DNA from 4 places in the Pantoea brenneri genome. Region 3 is predicted to be linked to each of the others. Evidence: predicted binding sites of a transcription regulator. Region 3 holds the regulator's gene; each other region holds the start of a gene.
What was found. Region 3 encodes CRP, which controls carbon source genes, mostly activating them, when cyclic AMP is high. Its sites were predicted from a motif close to ATGTGANNNNNNTCACAT; they were not measured.
Positions count from the first base shown of each region.

Region 1: the regulator CRP is predicted to act here: its motif matches at 2,004-2,021, upstream of yrbN (protein YrbN).
Region 2: the regulator CRP is predicted to act here: its motif matches at 1,610-1,627, upstream of azuC (stress response protein AzuC).
Region 4: the regulator CRP is predicted to act here: its motif matches at 1,788-1,805, upstream of deoC (deoxyribose-phosphate aldolase).

Region 1 is NZ_JBCGBG010000003.1:213,480-217,693, forward strand. It holds gene pnp (polyribonucleotide nucleotidyltransferase) at 1-908, shown strand, start outside; gene nlpI (lipoprotein NlpI) at 1,038-1,922, shown strand; gene yrbN (protein YrbN) at 2,028-2,084, shown strand; gene AABB92_RS14605 (DEAD/DEAH family ATP-dependent RNA helicase) at 2,101-4,014, shown strand; gene AABB92_RS14610 (SDR family NAD(P)-dependent oxidoreductase) at 4,072-4,214, opposite strand, start outside.
Region 2 is NZ_JBCGBG010000005.1:201,250-205,463, reverse strand. It holds gene pdxR (MocR-like pyridoxine biosynthesis transcription factor PdxR) at 1-444, shown strand, start outside; gene AABB92_RS18330 (DUF1158 domain-containing protein) at 446-688, opposite strand; gene mntP (manganese efflux pump MntP) at 1,006-1,581, shown strand; gene azuC (stress response protein AzuC) at 1,701-1,778, shown strand; gene AABB92_RS18320 (fumarylacetoacetate hydrolase family protein) at 2,090-2,926, shown strand; gene AABB92_RS18315 (alpha/beta fold hydrolase) at 3,031-3,942, shown strand; gene AABB92_RS18310 (hypothetical protein) at 3,935-4,214, shown strand, end outside.
Region 3 is NZ_JBCGBG010000005.1:19,464-23,677, reverse strand. It holds gene AABB92_RS17515 (YccS/YhfK family putative transporter) at 1-1,698, opposite strand, end outside; gene crp (cAMP-activated global transcriptional regulator CRP) at 1,756-2,388, opposite strand; gene AABB92_RS17505 (OsmC family protein) at 2,691-3,095, shown strand; gene AABB92_RS17500 (phosphoribulokinase) at 3,680-4,214, opposite strand, start outside.
Region 4 is NZ_JBCGBG010000004.1:233,336-237,549, reverse strand. It holds gene deoA (thymidine phosphorylase) at 1-750, opposite strand, end outside; gene deoC (deoxyribose-phosphate aldolase) at 817-1,596, opposite strand; gene AABB92_RS17225 (TatD family hydrolase) at 1,829-2,641, opposite strand; gene AABB92_RS17220 (patatin-like phospholipase family protein) at 2,638-3,687, opposite strand; gene AABB92_RS17215 (DUF1328 domain-containing protein) at 3,913-4,074, opposite strand; gene osmY (molecular chaperone OsmY) at 4,176-4,214, opposite strand, start outside.

The sequences.
Region 1 (4,214 bases), on a different contig from region 3:
GCGTGTTGGCCGTGATGCCAAAAGCGGAAGAATTCCCATACACCGTCCGTGTAGTGTCGGAAATCACCGAATCTAACGGTTCTTCATCAATGGCTTCTGTCTGTGGTGCCTCACTGGCGCTGATGGATGCAGGCGTACCGATCAAGGCTGCTGTCGCCGGTATCGCGATGGGTCTGGTGAAAGAAAACGAGAAGTTTGTTGTTCTGTCTGACATCCTGGGCGACGAAGATCACCTGGGCGACATGGACTTCAAAGTAGCTGGTAGCCGTGAAGGTATCACCGCGCTGCAGATGGACATCAAAATCGAAGGCATCACGCGTGAAATCATGCAGGAAGCGCTGAACCAGGCCAAGGGTGCGCGTCTGCACATTCTGGGCGTCATGGAACAGGCTATCAGCACCCCGCGTACTGAGATTTCTGAATTCGCACCGCGCATTTACACCATCAAAATCAGCTCTGATAAGATCAAAGATGTGATCGGTAAAGGCGGCTCAGTGATTCGTGCACTGACCGAAGAGACTGGCACCACGATTGAAATCGAAGATGATGGCACGGTGAAAATTGCCGCGACCGATGGTCTGAAAGCGAAAGAAGCGATTCGTCGTATCGAAGAGATCACCGCAGAGATCGAAGTGGGCCGCATTTACAGTGGTAAAGTGACCCGCATCGTTGACTTCGGCGCCTTCGTCGCTATCGGCGGTGGTAAAGAAGGTCTGGTGCACATTTCTCAAATCGCCGATAAGCGCGTTGAGAAAGTGACTGACTATCTGCAGATGGGTCAGGAAGTTCCGGTTAAGGTGATGGAAGTTGATCGCCAGGGCCGCGTTCGTCTGAGCATCAAAGAAGCGACAGAATCTAAGCCGCAGTCTGAAGAAGCTGCAGCGGTGAGCACACCTGACGCTGAATAAGTCGTTGCTGATTTGCCCCTCCTTGCCTGGCAGGGAGGGGCGTTTGTGTCATCGCGAGGGCGGGAATCCTTGTGCACAGCAGGCGGATGACAGGATGGTTATCCCAATGTTTGTATTCGGGAGTGGGAAATGAAGCCTTTTCTGCGCTGGTGTTTTGTTGCGACAGCTTTGACGCTGGCAGGATGCAGCAACTCCAATTGGCGTAAGAACGAAGTTCTTGCAGTACCTTTACAGCCCACACTGCAGCAGGAAGTGATTCTGGCGCGCATGGAACAAATTCTTGCCAGTCGTGCCCTCACCGATGATGAACGCGCACAGCTGTTATATGAGCGCGGAGTGTTGTATGATAGTTTAGGTCTGCGGGCATTAGCGCGGAACGATTTTTCGCAAGCGCTGTCTATAAGACCAGATATGCCAGAAGTGTTTAACTACTTAGGCATATATTTAACGCAGGCGGGCAACTTTGATGCCGCCTATGAAGCGTTTGATTCTGTACTTGAGCTTGATCCAACTTACAACTATGCGCATTTAAACCGTGGTATCGCCCTCTATTACGGCGGTCGATACAAGTTAGCGCAAGATGATCTGCTGGCGTTTTATCAAGACGATCCTAACGATCCTTTCCGCAGTCTGTGGCTCTATCTCGTTGAACGTGAGATGGATGTCGACAAGGCAAAAGTCGCGCTTCAACAGCGTCACGACAAAGCGGTCAGAGACCAATGGGGATGGAATATTGTCGAGTTCTACCTGGGTGACATCAGCGAAAAGTCGTTGATGGAAAGTCTCCAGGCGGACGCAACGGATAACACCTCGCTCGCTGAACATCTCAGTGAAACCAACTTCTATTTAGGTAAGTACTACCTAAGTCTGGGGGAGAAGGACGACGCGAAAGCGTTGTTCAAACTGGCGGTGGCCAACAACGTCAATAACTTTGTTGAACACCGATACGCATTGTTGGAACTGGCGCAACTCGGCCAGGCACAAGACGATTTATCAGAATCTGACCAGCAATAGCTGACGAACTTTAATTGCCTGTAAAACCTGTCAAGTCATCATCTTCAGGGATGAGGGCTTTTCTGTTCGTCAAAACTTCTAATTTGAGCCGGTTCACACTTTTTGATGAAAATGACTGAAAGTTTTCACGACGAGTTATGTAGACTGGCCGCCGCAATCTAAGAGGCACGTGTACTACATGACTGATATTCAAACCACTTTTGCTGACCTTGGCCTGAACGCCGACATCCTTGAATCACTGAATGGCATGGGCTACGTTAAGCCATCCCCAATCCAGGCTGAGTGTATTCCTCACCTGCTGGCGGGCCGTGACGTGTTAGGCATGGCGCAGACCGGGAGTGGTAAAACCGCGGCGTTCTCTCTGCCGCTGTTACACAACATTGATCCTACTGTTAAAGCGCCACAAATCCTGGTGCTGGCACCGACCCGCGAACTGGCGGTACAGGTTGCTGAAGCAGTTACCGAATTCTCTAAACACATGCGTGGCCTGAACGTGGTTGCCCTGTACGGCGGCCAGCGTTATGACGTGCAGCTGCGCGCACTGCGTCAGGGACCACAGGTTGTTGTGGGTACGCCTGGCCGTCTGCTTGACCACCTGAAACGCGGCACGTTAGACCTTTCTAACCTGCGTGGCCTGGTGCTGGATGAAGCAGATGAAATGCTGCGCATGGGCTTCATCGAAGACGTTGAAACCATCATGGCGCAAATTCCAGCCGATCATCAGACCGCGCTGTTCTCTGCAACCATGCCGGAAGCGATTCGTCGCATCACCAAACGCTTCATGAAAGATCCACAGGAAGTGCGTATTCAGTCAAGCCTGACCACACGTCCTGATATCAGCCAGAGCTACTGGACCGCTTACGGTCGTAAAACAGACGCACTGGTTCGCTTCCTTGAAGCTGAAGACTTTGATGCTGCCATCATCTTCGTGCGTACCAAAAACGCAACCATGGAAGTGGCAGAAGCGCTGGAACGTAGTGGCTATAACAGCGCCGCGCTGAACGGTGATATGAACCAGGCTCTGCGTGAGCAGACGCTGGAGCGCCTGAAAGATGGTCGTCTTGACATCCTGATCGCGACTGACGTTGCGGCCCGTGGCCTTGACGTTGAGCGTATCAGCCTGGTGGTGAACTACGACATTCCGATGGACGCAGAATCTTACGTTCACCGTATCGGCCGTACCGGTCGTGCGGGCCGTGCCGGTCGCGCCCTGCTGTTCGTTGAGAACCGCGAGCGTCGTCTGCTGCGCAACATCGAACGTACGATGAAGTTGACTATTCCTGAAGTAGAGCTGCCAAACGCAGAACTGCTGGGTCAGCGTCGTCTGGCTAAATTTGCGGCTAAAGTCCAGCAGCAGCTGGAAAGCAGCGATCTGGATCAGTACCGTGCGCTGCTGGCTAAGATGCAGCCAGAAGAAGAGATGGATCTGGAAACACTGGCAGCTGCACTGCTGAAGATGGCACAGGGCGAACGTCCTCTGATTCTGCCACCAGAAGCACCGCGTCCGGCACGTCGCGAATTCCGCGATCGTGATGAGCGTGATGGCCGTCGTGACAGCCGCGAAGCGCGTGACTCACGTGGTCCACGTGAAAGCCGTGATGGCGACCGTCCACGTCGCGAGCGTCGTGACGTTGGCGAAATGCAGCTGTATCGCATCGAAGTGGGTCGCGATGATGGTGTTGAAGTTCGTCACATTGTTGGTGCGATTGCTAACGAAGGCGACATCAGCAGCCGTTACATCGGTAACATCAAGCTGTTCGGCACTCACTCAACCATCGAGCTGCCGAAAGGCATGCCAGGCGATGTGCTGCAGCACTTCACCCGTACGCGTATTCTGAACAAACCGATGAATATGCAGCTGCTGGGTGATGCACAGCCGAACGAAGGCCGTGGCGATCGTCGTCCAGCCGGTGGTGAGCGTCGTGGTCCTGCTGGTGCAGGCGCGGGCGCAAACCGTGAAGGTGGTCGTCGCTTCTCTTCTGAACGCCGTGAAGGTGGTCGTGAAGGCGGACGTAGCTTCAACCGTGAAGGCGGTCGTGGTCCACGTCGTGAAGATGGCGCTGCCGCAGCACCACGTCGTCGTGACGCATAACAGCCGTTAAATCGTGATAAAAAGGGAAGCCTTCGGGCTTCCCTTTTTTTATGCCTGTCAGGCGCCGCCGCTGATCATCACGCGCTCGCCGCTGACGTAGGCTGACTCCTCAGAGGCGAGAAACAGCGCCACCTGGGCGACATCTTCCGGCAGGCCAAACCGTCCCAGCGGTGTAGCCGCCAGCAGTTGCGCCTTGAGCT
Region 2 (4,214 bases), 180 kb from region 3:
CTTGGCTTTATTGTGGTCCCGCCCGCCCTGGTCTCGCGTTTTGCGGAAGTTTGTGCGCTGTTAGCACCGGCCTCGTCGGGATTGCTTCATGATGCGGTGGCCGTTTTCCTGCGGGAAGGGCACTTCATGCGGCATCTGCGGCGCATGAAGCGGGTCTACCACGAACGACTGGAGCAGATGATGGCCGCTCTGCAACCCCATTTCCCCGAGGTGCAACGTGCCGGGCTGGCGGTGATTGTCAGGTTGCCGGCCGGTACGCCGGATCAGCTGATTGCGCAGCAAGCATTGGCCTATGGCATGGCCCCGTCACCGCTGTCGATCTGGTATCAGCGCGACGAACAACGCTGTGCCGGACTGCTGCTCGGTGCGGCTCAGTTACCGCGTGATGGCTATGCGCGCAGTGCAGCACGTCTGAAAGCGCTGGTCGATGCGCAGACTGCCTGACTCAGCTCCTGAACCAGCGGCGCCAGACGAAGCGAATCACAAAAAACTCCACCGTGCCCAGCAGTAAAAACCAGATGCAGAACACCACGGTGTAGAGCTGGTTAAGATCCTGCAAATGCAGCATCTGCTGCAGATGCTGTGCCACCGACAGGCTAAAAGCTGGCGCAGGCAGCAGCAGGGCAGAGAGAAACCCCAACAGCAAAATGCCGCCAGGCACGATTAAAGATTCAAAAGGGTTATTCATAACTGGCATCCCGTAATAATAAGCCGGGCATTTTCCGGCAATCAGCGCCGGGGTTCAATCAGGGAATGCAGACGCAGTGGCCAGACAAGCCGATTATCGTTGCGGAAAACTGTCAGAAAATGCTTTACCACCATCGACTTAGCGCGAAACATAGCGAATGATAAAAGTTATAGCCTTTGCTATACTTAAATCCATGATTTTACTGTCTTTTTATCTCTGCGGTTGCGTGGTAGACTGCGCGCACTTTTTCATTACTGAACACTTTGTGTGGTGAATACAGCGTGAATTGCCGCTTTTTCGCCCCAGGTGAATAAATCATGACCTTTATTGCCACCTTAATTCTTGCACTGGGTATGTCGATGGACGCGTTTGCTGCTGCACTGGGCAAAGGTGCCACCTTGCATCGTCCGGGTTTTAAAGAAGCGCTGCGCACCGGTCTGATTTTTGGCTCAATCGAAGCCTTAACGCCGCTGATTGGCTGGGCGCTTGGCCTGGCCGCCAGTCGTTACATCATGGCGTGGGACCACTGGATCGCCTTTATCCTGCTGGCGTTTTTAGGCGGCCGCATGATGATGGAAGGTTTCCGGCAAACCGCCGTCGCAGAACCCTGTGAAGCGCCGCAGAGCCATGGCTTTATGGTACTGGCCACTACCGCTGTGGCGACCAGCCTTGATGCGCTGGCGGTCGGTGTGGGTCTGGCCTTCTTGCAGGTCAACATTATTACCACCGCGCTGACCATCGGGGCCGCCACCACCGTCATGGCCACCACCGGCGTGCTGGTGGGCCGCTTTATTGGTCCGGTACTCGGCAAATGGGCGGAAGTGCTGGGCGGTCTGGTGTTGATTGCCGTCGGCGCGACCATTCTGCTGCAACATCTCGGTCAGGCCGCTTAACGGTTTTTTGCGCAAAATAAACTCAATTTTGTGATCTGGTTCAAAATTTATTGCCGAAAAAACGCGCTGAAGTTATACTTTTCGCATATTTCTTCAACTAATTTTGCATCAGGTGTCACATGAAACGCATTTTTAACTACGTGTTCCGCGCTTACGTCGAAACCTTCAAACACGTACCGCCGGGTGCGATGTACTAAGCACGCCGCAGAAAACCCTCGATAATCGCGGTCAGGGATCGACCGATGATTATCACTTTTTCTTCTGTTCCACCGCCCGCGCTTTACCCCATTCACCGCCTCGTTTCCGCCCGCAATTTGCCGTCAACAGCGATCGCTGACGCCACAGAAAATCCTTTTTGCTGATCATTCCAGCGCTTATTACGCTGCTGAATGATCAGCAGCAGATCCGATGAGCATAACTGTGTACGCTTTTGCCGATGACTTTTGTTACCCTGCGCGCCTCTTTTCTCAGTAAAAATCTGAAAATTCGCGATTACAACGGGGCAGCAATGCAGCTTTGCAGTTTCTCTCTTCCTGACCAGGACAAAAAAAGTTTCGGTATCGTGCGCGAGCACGGCGTGGTGGATCTCGGTTTACGCTTCGGTGCAGCCTGCGCCGATTTAAAAACCTTTCTGAGCCGCTCATCGCTGGCCGATCTCCATGCTTTTCACACCATGCCAATCGACTATCCGTTTAGCGCCATCCGCTTTCTGCCGGTGATTGAGAATCCTGGCAAGGTGTTTTGCGTCGGGATGAACTACGCCGATAAACGAAAAGAGTTTGCCGAGACGCTCGATGCGCCGACCCTGTTTGTGCGTTTCGCCGACTCGCTCACCGGCCATGACCAGCCGCTGCAAAAGCCCGCTACCACTCAGGAGTTCGACTTTGAAGGCGAACTGGCGGTGATCATCGGCAAAGCGGCCCATCAGGTCAGCGCTGCCAACGCGCTGGAGGCGGTGGCGGGTTACAGCTGCTTTATGGATGCGACCGTGCGCGACATGCAGTTTACCTGGTTTACCGCCGGCAAAAACTGGCCGCAGACCGGCGGATTCGGACCCTGGATGACCACTGCGGATGTCATCCCCGATCCGCAGCAGCTGGCGATCAAAACCTGGTTAAACGGGCGGGAAGTGCAGAACGATACCACCGGCAGCATGGTGCATCCGGTAGCAAAAATTATTGAATACATCTCGGCCTTCAGCCCGCTGTCGCCCGGCGATGTGATCATCACCGGTTCGCCGGGTGGCGTCGGTAAAAAACGCACACCGCCGCTGTTTATGTTCTCCGGCGATGTGGTTGAAGTAGAAATTGAGCAGATTGGGCGTCTGCGCAATGTGATTGCGTAACCCCCTCGCCGCGAAGCGCAATTTGTCACACCGTTAATCTGATAACCCGCCTGCTGCGAAATCCCGTCCTACACTGAGTTATCCCCCCGAAACAGGAGCAGCGGATGATCCAGAAGCATCGACGAAAACAGGCGGCCATCGTGGCAGGCGTTGGGTTAGGTGTGGCGGCCACACTGTGGGGCATGAAACGCTGGCAGCAGCTGAAGCAGACGCCGCCGGTGTCGCCGCGCAGTCACCACGCCGGGCTGGCCGGTTATTATCAGCAGATTGGCGACTGGCGGATGTTTACCCGCGTCACACCGAATGAGAGCCAGGGGTTGCCGGTGGTGCTGGTTCACGGTCTGGTGATGTCCGGCCGGGCGATGGAACCGCTGGCGCTGGCATTAAGCCGCGATTATCACGTGCTGGTGCCTGACCTGCCGGGTTTCGGGGCCAGTGCGCTGCCGGCCTCGGCGCCGGTGATGTCGGTGGATCAGCTGGCCGACGCGCTGTGGCTGTGGCTGCAGCACAACGGATTCCAGCGCGCCATCTGGGTGGGCAACTCGTTTGGCTGCCAGATTCTGGCGGCGCTGGCGGTGAAATATCCGCAGGCGGTGGCGGGACTGGTGCTGCAGGGGCCGACGGTCGATCGTCACGCCCGCAGCCTGCCGCGTCAGCTCTGGCGCGACTGGCGTAACGGTCGTCTGGAAGCACGTCGTCCGCCGGGACCGCTGGCGCGCATTGATTACGCCAAAGCCGGTCTGCGGCGCGCCTTCGGCACCATGCGTGCCATGATGCGTGACCATATCGAACATCGCCTGACGTACATTAGCGCGCCAACCCTGCTTTTGCGCGGCTCGCGCGACCTGGTGTGTCCGGCGCGCTGGCTGGATGAACTCGCCGCCCTGATGCCGCACAGCGAAACCCTCACGCTGCGCGACGGGACGCACACCCTGCATTATGTCTATCCGTGGAGTTTCTGTAGCGCCATCCGCCCGTTCCTGGCGCGTATCCAGCAGGAGGATCAGCATGAGTAAACCACCGAAAGGGATTGCCCGTTTCGACTCTGCCGCGGCGATGCTGCTGGCGCTGGCCAATGCGCTGCACGATCGGCCCTTCGCCAGCCCCAGTCAGTCACCGACGCTAGATCGTCTGCTGCCGTCGCTTAACCGCTTGCCGACCGGACTCCGCGAGTGGGGCTACGCGCTGGGCGGCATGGCAGAAGGCATCACGCTGCGTCAGGCCGGTGAGCTGGATGTAGAAGGGATCGCCGAATGGATGGTGAGTGAATACCCGCAGCAGGACTATC
Region 3 (4,214 bases):
CGGTTCCTGCATCGCCTGGTTCAGGGAGTTAAACAGCGCATTGTGAGCCTGATTGACCCGTACCCGCTGATACGCCAGTTTCTCCGGTGACTGTTCCGCCCCCAGCAGCAGCCGTAGCGCATCCTGATAGGTTTCCAGCGCGTCATGGGCGTTTTGCCGCAATAAGCCACTCTGCCACTGCGGCCACAGCCACAACATTCCGCCAAAGGCGATCAGGCAACCCATCAGCGTATCCATCAGGCGCGGCAGCAGGAACTGCGCCCCATTCAGCGACAGCAACTGCAGCGAGTAAACCGCCGTCACCGTAAAGCCGATCATCGACCAGCCGTAAAACTGGCGGGTAAACCGGTAGCTGATAAAGGTGATCACCAGCATGATCAGCAGCACCAGCGACTCCGGCACCGCCAGGCGTAAGGTGGCAGCCGCAATCACCAGGCCGGCAAAGGTGCCCAGTGCCCGGTGCTGGATGCGAACGCGGGTGGCGCTGTAGCCGTTCTGGCTGACGAACATAATGGTCATCAGAATCCAGTACGGTTTAGGGATGTTGAAAAACAGCGCCAGTGCGCTGCCCAGCATCAGCATCACCGCAAAGCGCCCGGCAGTGCGCAGTGCCGACGAACGCCAGGACAGATAGCTGCGCAGCGCCGGCAGAAGCGGCAGACGGCGCTGACGATCGGCCATCAGGTCACGTTGATAGAGCGGTTTTTGGGTGCGCAGCACCCGCGCAATCCGATTGAAGTGGTAGAGACAGAAATTTCCCACCGGATTGTCAGGATGCTGGCGGGCGATTTTTTCCAGCGCGCTGAGCTGCTTCTCCATGCCAAAACGATCCGGCAACTGGTGATAGAGAATGTTATCCGCCAGCACCCGTAAGCGGGCCGAAATAGTCTGGGCGTTCCAGCGGATCACCGCTTCGGCATAGCTCTGCTCCACCAGTTTCTGCACCTCTTCCGGCTGATGCAGGCTGACCGAGATGTGCTCCTGCAGGTCCAGCGCCACCTGAAAGGCGCGGGTCAGCCGCTTATGGCTGTGATCCCGGCTGGCGGAAAGCATGTGCATCTGCTGGTAACAGGTGGTGATCATATCGACCACTTTTTGCTGACGCGCCAGCAGCGGCGGCAGGGCCTTTTCCGGATCGGTCAGCTGAGTCAGCAGGGTATATTTGGCGTCGCAATAGTTGGCCAGCTCACGGTAGATCAGGCTCAGGCTTTCACGCATCGGCTGCTCTTTCCACAGCCAGAACCAGAACCAGTTAAACAGCCCATACCATAGCGTGCCGCCGATATAGAGCAGCGGCGGCACATAGATCGGCATACGGCCAATCAGGCTCAGCGTGAAGATGGCGGCGATCAGGGTGCCGGGCAGCAGACGGCCGTGCAGCGGGCTGATTTCGCCGGTGACCCCCAGCAGCAACGGCAAGGCGAACAGAATCAGCGGCAGCGGAATGGCGTGCTGCGTCAGCCACTGAATCAGAAAGCTGCCGAGCGCAAACAGGCTGCCGCCGACAATCAGGCGTTTGAAGAAGCGTTTATGCGGGGTATCCAGACCGGCGATATTGCAACAGGCGGGAACTAACGAGAACAGCAGACCTTTTTGCAGGTCGCCAGCCAGCCAGCCCAGCGCCACTGGCAGACAGAGCACCAGGGTTTGCCGCAAGGCGTAATTGACTTCAGGATGGTAAATAATTCGACGCCACATCGGCCCAACACAAACAATAACGGCGCGATGTTGCCATCACGCCGTGGGTGACAGGAATTAGCGGGTGCCGTAAACGACGATGGTTTTGCCGTGTGCAGAGATCAGGTTCTGATCTTCCAGCATCTTCAAAATACGGCCCACGGTTTCACGTGAACAACCAACGATTTGGCCAATTTCCTGACGAGTAATTTTAATTTGCATGCCGTCGGGATGCGTCATGGCGTCTGGCTGCTTCGCCAGGTTAAGCAGAGTCTGAGCAATGCGTCCGGTCACATCGAGGAAAGCGAGATTACCCACTTTTTCCGACGTAACCTGCAGGCGACGCGCCATCTGCGACGACAGTCGCATCAGGATATCCGGGTTAACCTGGATCAGCTGACGGAATTTCTTGTAAGAAATCTCCGCCACTTCGCACGCGGTTTTGGCACGTACCCAGGCGCTGCGCTCCTGACCTTCTTCGAACAGGCCAAGCTCGCCAATGAAATCGCCCTGATTCAGGTAAGAAAGAATCATCTCTTTGCCTTCTTCATCTTTGATCAGAACCGCAACGGAACCTTTCACGATGTAGTAAAGCGTTTCAGCTTTTTCACCTTGGTGAATCAGCGTACTTTTGGATGGATACTTGTGAATATGGCAATGGGACAGGAACCATTCGAGTGTAGGGTCTGTTTGCGGTTTGCCGAGAACCATTCGCTATTATCCTCTGTTGTAATCGTGCCCAAAATACAGGGGGCAGTTTCCCTGTCAGGCGATGAAAGCTTCAAGCGTTTCCCTTACAGGAAATTATTCGGGCTGCATTCGGCGCAGTGCGCATCATTCTTCCCGGCTTCGCCATCGGGTGACGAAAAATATTTTCAGCACTGTTTGTAGCACAGCTTTTGCCGACTGTCTTCTGTTGTCTCGCTTCAGCTAACGGCGGATTTCTCTGGATTGCTGTTTACCAGGCGAAAGCGTACTCTGACGGCAAAACCGCATATTCTGGAGCGAAAATCATGCAGGCAAGAGTGAAATGGGTAGAAGGGCTGACATTCCTCGGTGAGTCGTCATCCGGACATCAGGTATTAATGGATGGCAATTCGGGTGATAAAGCGCCCAGCCCAATGGAGATGGTGCTGATGGCGGCGGGCGGATGCAGCGCCATCGACGTCGTTTCAATTCTGCAAAAAGGTCGCAACGATGTGGCTGATTGTGAAGTAAAACTGACCTCAGAACGTCGTGAAGAGGCGCCGCGAATCTTTACGCACATCAACCTGCACTTTATCGTGAGCGGCAAAGCGCTACAGGATAAGGCGGTCTCACGCGCGGTGGATCTTTCTGCTGAAAAATATTGCTCGGTCGCCATCATGCTGGGTAAAGGGGTTACCATCACCCACAGCTATGAAGTGATCGAACTGTAGTAGCCGCAAGGGTCATTGCAGACCTGCTAACTTCACTTCCAGTATCTGATGCAGGTTGCTTTAAGTCTGTGCCTGGGCAGGGAATCCGTTTTGATACTGTGCCTGCGCAGGGAACCGGGTCAGATCGGAAAGTCGTTTAAGCCAATCCCTGGCCGCTCGGCCCGCGCGATTACGCACCTCATCCCTGAGGCGCGCCCGTAGCCGGGCCAACGCTTTGCGTTGTTCAAAAACGCTCCCGGCGTTTTTATCCGGGCGGCGGGACGCTTTCCTCTTCTGACCCGGTTCCCAGCGTGTTGAACTTATCTATTGCTGCCAGATTCTTTCTGCCCAGGGGTTGTCTGTAGCGACCTTCCTGAAACCGGATGCGGTTGTCGAACGTGAAGCGAAGGGAGCATATGCCTGTAGCAAAGCATCGCGGGCCAGGGATGGCCCGTGCTGAGCCTGCCAGGGATAGCGGTTTTGCGTCTTTGCGAAAGGTGTATGCTCCCTGAAGCCTGCCCAGGGATAAGTCTTTAGCCGCAGGAAAGCCAGTTTTACTCTCTTTGTTAAAGACATCTGCTCTCAGAGCGGTTTTTGCTGGCCTCTTATTCTATCCGCTTGCCTTCCACCAGCCGCTTCACCAGCGGACCCATGATCAGCTCCATCGCCAGCCCCATTTTTCCGCCCGGTACCACCAGCGTATTGATATGCGAGATGAACGATCCCTGCAGCATCGCCAGCAGATAAGGGAAGTCGATATCGTCCAGCGCCTGGAAATGGATCACCACGAAGCTCTCATCCAATGACGGAATAGCGCGGGCGGCAAACGGATTTGAGGTATCGACCGTCGGCACTCGCTGGAAGTTAAGATGGGTGCGCGAGAACTGCGGCGTAATGAAGTTGATGTAATCCTCCATTGAGCGCACCACCGAATCCATTACCGCTTCACGCGAATGGCCGCGTTCGCTGGTGTCACGCACCAGCTTCTGAATCCACTCGAGGTTAACAATTGGCACCACGCCCACCAGCAGGTCGACATGCTCCGCTACGTTATGCTGGGCGGTCACCACGCCACCGTGCAGTCCTTCGTAAAACAAAATATCGGTGTTTTGCGGCAGCGGCTGCCACGGCGTAAAGGTG
Region 4 (4,214 bases), on a different contig from region 3:
GGCAGACGAAGCCAGCACCTGATTCATATCGGTGAGCAGCGCGGTGGTCTGGCAGCCGGCACCGTTAGCTACGCCAACAATCGACTGCGCCAGATCCTCTGACGCTTCATAGGTTGGCATAAATGCGCCCGAGCCCACTTTGACATCCATCACCAGCGCATCCAGCCCTTCTGCCAGTTTCTTCGCCAGAATCGAGGCGGTAATCAGCGGGATCGAGTCTACGGTGGCGGTAATGTCGCGCGTGGCGTAGAAGCGTTTGTCGGCCGGAGCCAGTGAGTTGGTCTGGCCGATAATCGCCACCCCGACCTGTTTGATGATCTCCCGGAAGCGGTCGTCGCTGGGGAAGATGTCGAAGCCTGGAATTGCTTCCAGCTTATCCAGCGTGCCGCCGGTATGGCCGAGGCCACGGCCGGAGATCATCGGAATATAACCACCGCATGCGGCCACCATTGGTCCGAGCATCAGCGACGTGACATCGCCAACGCCGCCGGTCGAATGCTTATCCACCACCGGCCCGTTCAGATTGAGCGATTTCCAGTTCAGCACGGTACCGGAATCACGCATCGCCATGGTCAGCGACACGCGCTCAGGCAGCGTCATGTCATGAAAATAGATGGTCATGGCCAGCGCGGCAATCTGGCCTTCAGAGACGCTGTTATCACGGACGCCGTTGATGAAGAAGCGGATTTCAGCGTCAGTCAGCGCGTGACCGTCACGTTTTTTGCGAATAATTTCTTGTGGCAGGAACAAGGTAGCCCCCTTGGCTCAGGGAAATGCGGTGTGACAGCGGCGATCGGTGACCGCCGCAGGATGAGTTTAATAACCGGCTTTGCTGGTCTCGCTCTGATGACCCAGAGTATTCAGCAGACTCGCCAGCAGGCTTGATGCGCCAAAGCGGAAGTGACGCGCATCGGCCCACTCCGCACCCAGCGTATCTTCCGCCAGTTGCAGATAGATGGCGGCATCTTCAGCGGTGCGTACGCCACCCGCCGGTTTGAAACCGACCTGCTGGCTGACGCCTTTATCACGGATGACGCTCATCATGATCTGCGCCACTTCAGGCGTGGCGTTGACCGGTACTTTACCGGTAGAGGTTTTGATGAAGTCAGCACCGGCATCGATAGCGATTTCAGACGCCTGACGGATCAGCGCTTCCTGCTTCAGTTCACCGGTTTCAATAATCACTTTCAGCAGTACGTTCGCCTCAGCACAGGCGGTCTTACAGGCTTTCACCAGATCAAAACCGACCTGACTGTTACCGGCGATCAGCGCGCGGTACGGGAACACCACATCCACTTCATCGGCACCGTAGGCGATAGCGGCGCGGGTTTCAGCCAGCGCAATCTCAATGTCGTCATTGCCGTGCGGGAAATTGGTTACCGTGGCGATACGGATCTCTGGCGTACCCTGCTCACGCAGCGTTTTACGCGCAATCGGAATAAAACGCGGATAGATGCAGATGGCTGCTGTGTTACCCGCCGGGGATTTCGCCTGATGACAAAGCGCGATCACTTTTTCGTCAGTGTCGTCGTCATTCAGGGTAGTTAAATCCATCAGTTTCAGGGCACGCAGGGCTTGCTGTTTGATATCGGTCATGAGGCTCTCCAAAGGATCGGGGTGCGATCCACCGGCTGGCCGGCGGAATGTTATAATAATAACACCGTCAGGCGGCCTGTTATGTGCCAGCAGTCACATCGGAATAAGAAAATGATGCAATTATGCCACGCTTACCGTGATCAGAATCGCATTTAACGCCGTTAACAGCCCATTATACGCCAGCCAGCCAAATGTTACTATTATCACATTTAGTCGCGCAGACCGGCATAGGTTAAAGCTTAGCGGGTTGATTAAGGATGGCGGGAAAAGCGGGATCGAGCTGAAACAGCTGCTGGCTGTTGCGCCACAGCGCCCCGGCAATGACTTCAGGTGGCTCGTCGCGCAGGGTGCAGAGCGTCTCCCACACCTGGCGCGCCCGTTCAGGCCGGTTGGGCTGGCCCTGGAAGCCTTTTAACGGCATATCCGGCGCATCCGTTTCCAGCAGCAACGAGGAGAGCGGCAGTTGCGCCAGCGTCTGCCGGGTTTTGCTGGCGCGCTCATAGGTGATGGTGCCGCCGACCCCAATCGCATAGCCGAGCTTAATAAACGCCTGCGCCTGTTGCAGACTACCCGCGAAGCCATGTACCACCCCGCGACGCGGCAGATCGTGGCGACGCAGATGCTGGGCCAGTTTGTCATGGGTACGACGCGAGTGCAGGATCACCGGCAGATCGTAGCGTTTCGCCAGCTTAAGCTGGGCATCAAGAAAGCGTTGTTGCTTATCAAACTGCGGATCGTCGCGGTAGAGATCCAGCCCGATCTCGCCGATCGCCACCAGCTTGCGCGGTCGCTGCTTAAGCTTCTCCTCCAGCCGATCGAGATGCGCTTCCTGATGCGCTTCTATGGCAATCGGATGCAGCCCGAGCGCGGCGTAGAGCGCAGCATGTCCGGCCGCCAGTTCGCACACCCGGCTGAAGCGGCTGGCATCGATCGCCGGGATGATGATCTTCTCGACGCCGGCCGCCGCGGCTCGCGCCAGGCTGGCGACGGTATCACCCTCAAACGGCGGAAAATCAAAATGACAGTGGGTATCGATAAACCTCATGCCAGCGATCCTTTATCGTAATCCGCATCATTATCCGCCAGCGGCGGCGTAATAATCTCGCGGTTGTCCGGTGCATTGGCCACCGGTGCCGGCGGCGTGACGATACGCGGCGTCAGTGGCTCTGCGTCGCTTAACCACTGGCCCAGCGTGGCGAGAAAATAGCGGCCGCAGCGCCGTCCAAGATGGTAATCCTGGTTCAGCGACGAAATACGGCTGCCCAGCGCACTGCTGGCCAGCACATGTGGCGGAAAAATCTCAATAATCCGTAAGTCACCGGGCGGATTTTCAATAAACTGCTGAATTTCCCGGTAGCTTTTTTCATGATGATTGAGCACGTTAATCATCGGCTGAAAGGCACCGGTGCTTAGCCAGCGCTCCATCCGCTTAATCCATTTCGGCGTATAAAACATCTGAGAAGGCACGGTGCGGATCACCACAATGGTGTCTGCGCCACGGCGCGCCGCTTCCCGCACCGGAATCGCATCGCTGATGCCGCCATCCAGATAGCTAATCCCTTCGAAATTGACGCCCAGCCGGTAGAAGCCGGGAATGGCACTGGAGGCTTTAATCAGCTCCAGCCAGTTGTCTGCCGTAGGGGTGAAATAGCCTGGCGTATAGTCGTCGCTGCGGCAGGCGCACATGTAGAACTCAAGCCCGCGCGAGAACATTTTTTCAGCGCTGGTCATCGCCAGCGGAAATTCACTGCGGGTGGTTTCCACCAGCCAGTCGAGATCGATCAGATTACCGCCGCGAACAAAACGCAGCGGATCAAAAAAGAGTTTATTGGTGGTGTAACGGGTGATCACGCGGCGGGCATAGCCTGGCTGGCCGCAGACAAACGCAGAGAGGTTTTGCGCGCCAGCAGAGGTGCCGAGCAGCAGTTGAAACGGATTAAATCGGGCACGCTGAAATTCATCAAGCACACCGGCGGTAAAAATGCCGCGTTGACCGCCGCCTTCACAGACCAGCGCAATTTTATGCGATTTGAAAGGGGTCAGCGCAAGAGGTTCAATGGCGCCGAGCGTAACAGGAATGCGAATACCCACTGTGTGAACCTCAGATGGGGTTCCGACGGGCAGGCTGATGGATGTTAACGTCTATCCAGCAGCATTCCGGAGAACCAGTCATACAATCCTTTAGCCGGACAGCCCGCGCAGGGGGGCTGCCCATGTAGCCGTGTGAAAAAATCCCGCTTCTCACTGATCTGGCTACAGATGACTGGTCTCCGCTTTATGCTTACTTGCTTTGCATTAAACTGCAGGACTCATCGGCTAAAGCTTTTTACGGCCGGTAAACAGGCTGATGAGGAACAGAATAATACCAACAACGAAGACAACTTTAGCTGCCCATGCTGCTGTACCTGCTAAACCACCAAAACCTAACGCTGCAGCAATCAGTGCGATCACCAGAAAAATAATGCCCCAACGAAACATAAGCCTCTCCTTACCCTATTGAAAATCGAACTGCTTATTTCATCCCCGGATGGGTATCTTTTATCCGTGCGGCCGGCAGTGACGCGACCGCACGGTTACCATTAAGATTTAACCGTCAGGTCATTCTTAACGCTTTTCAC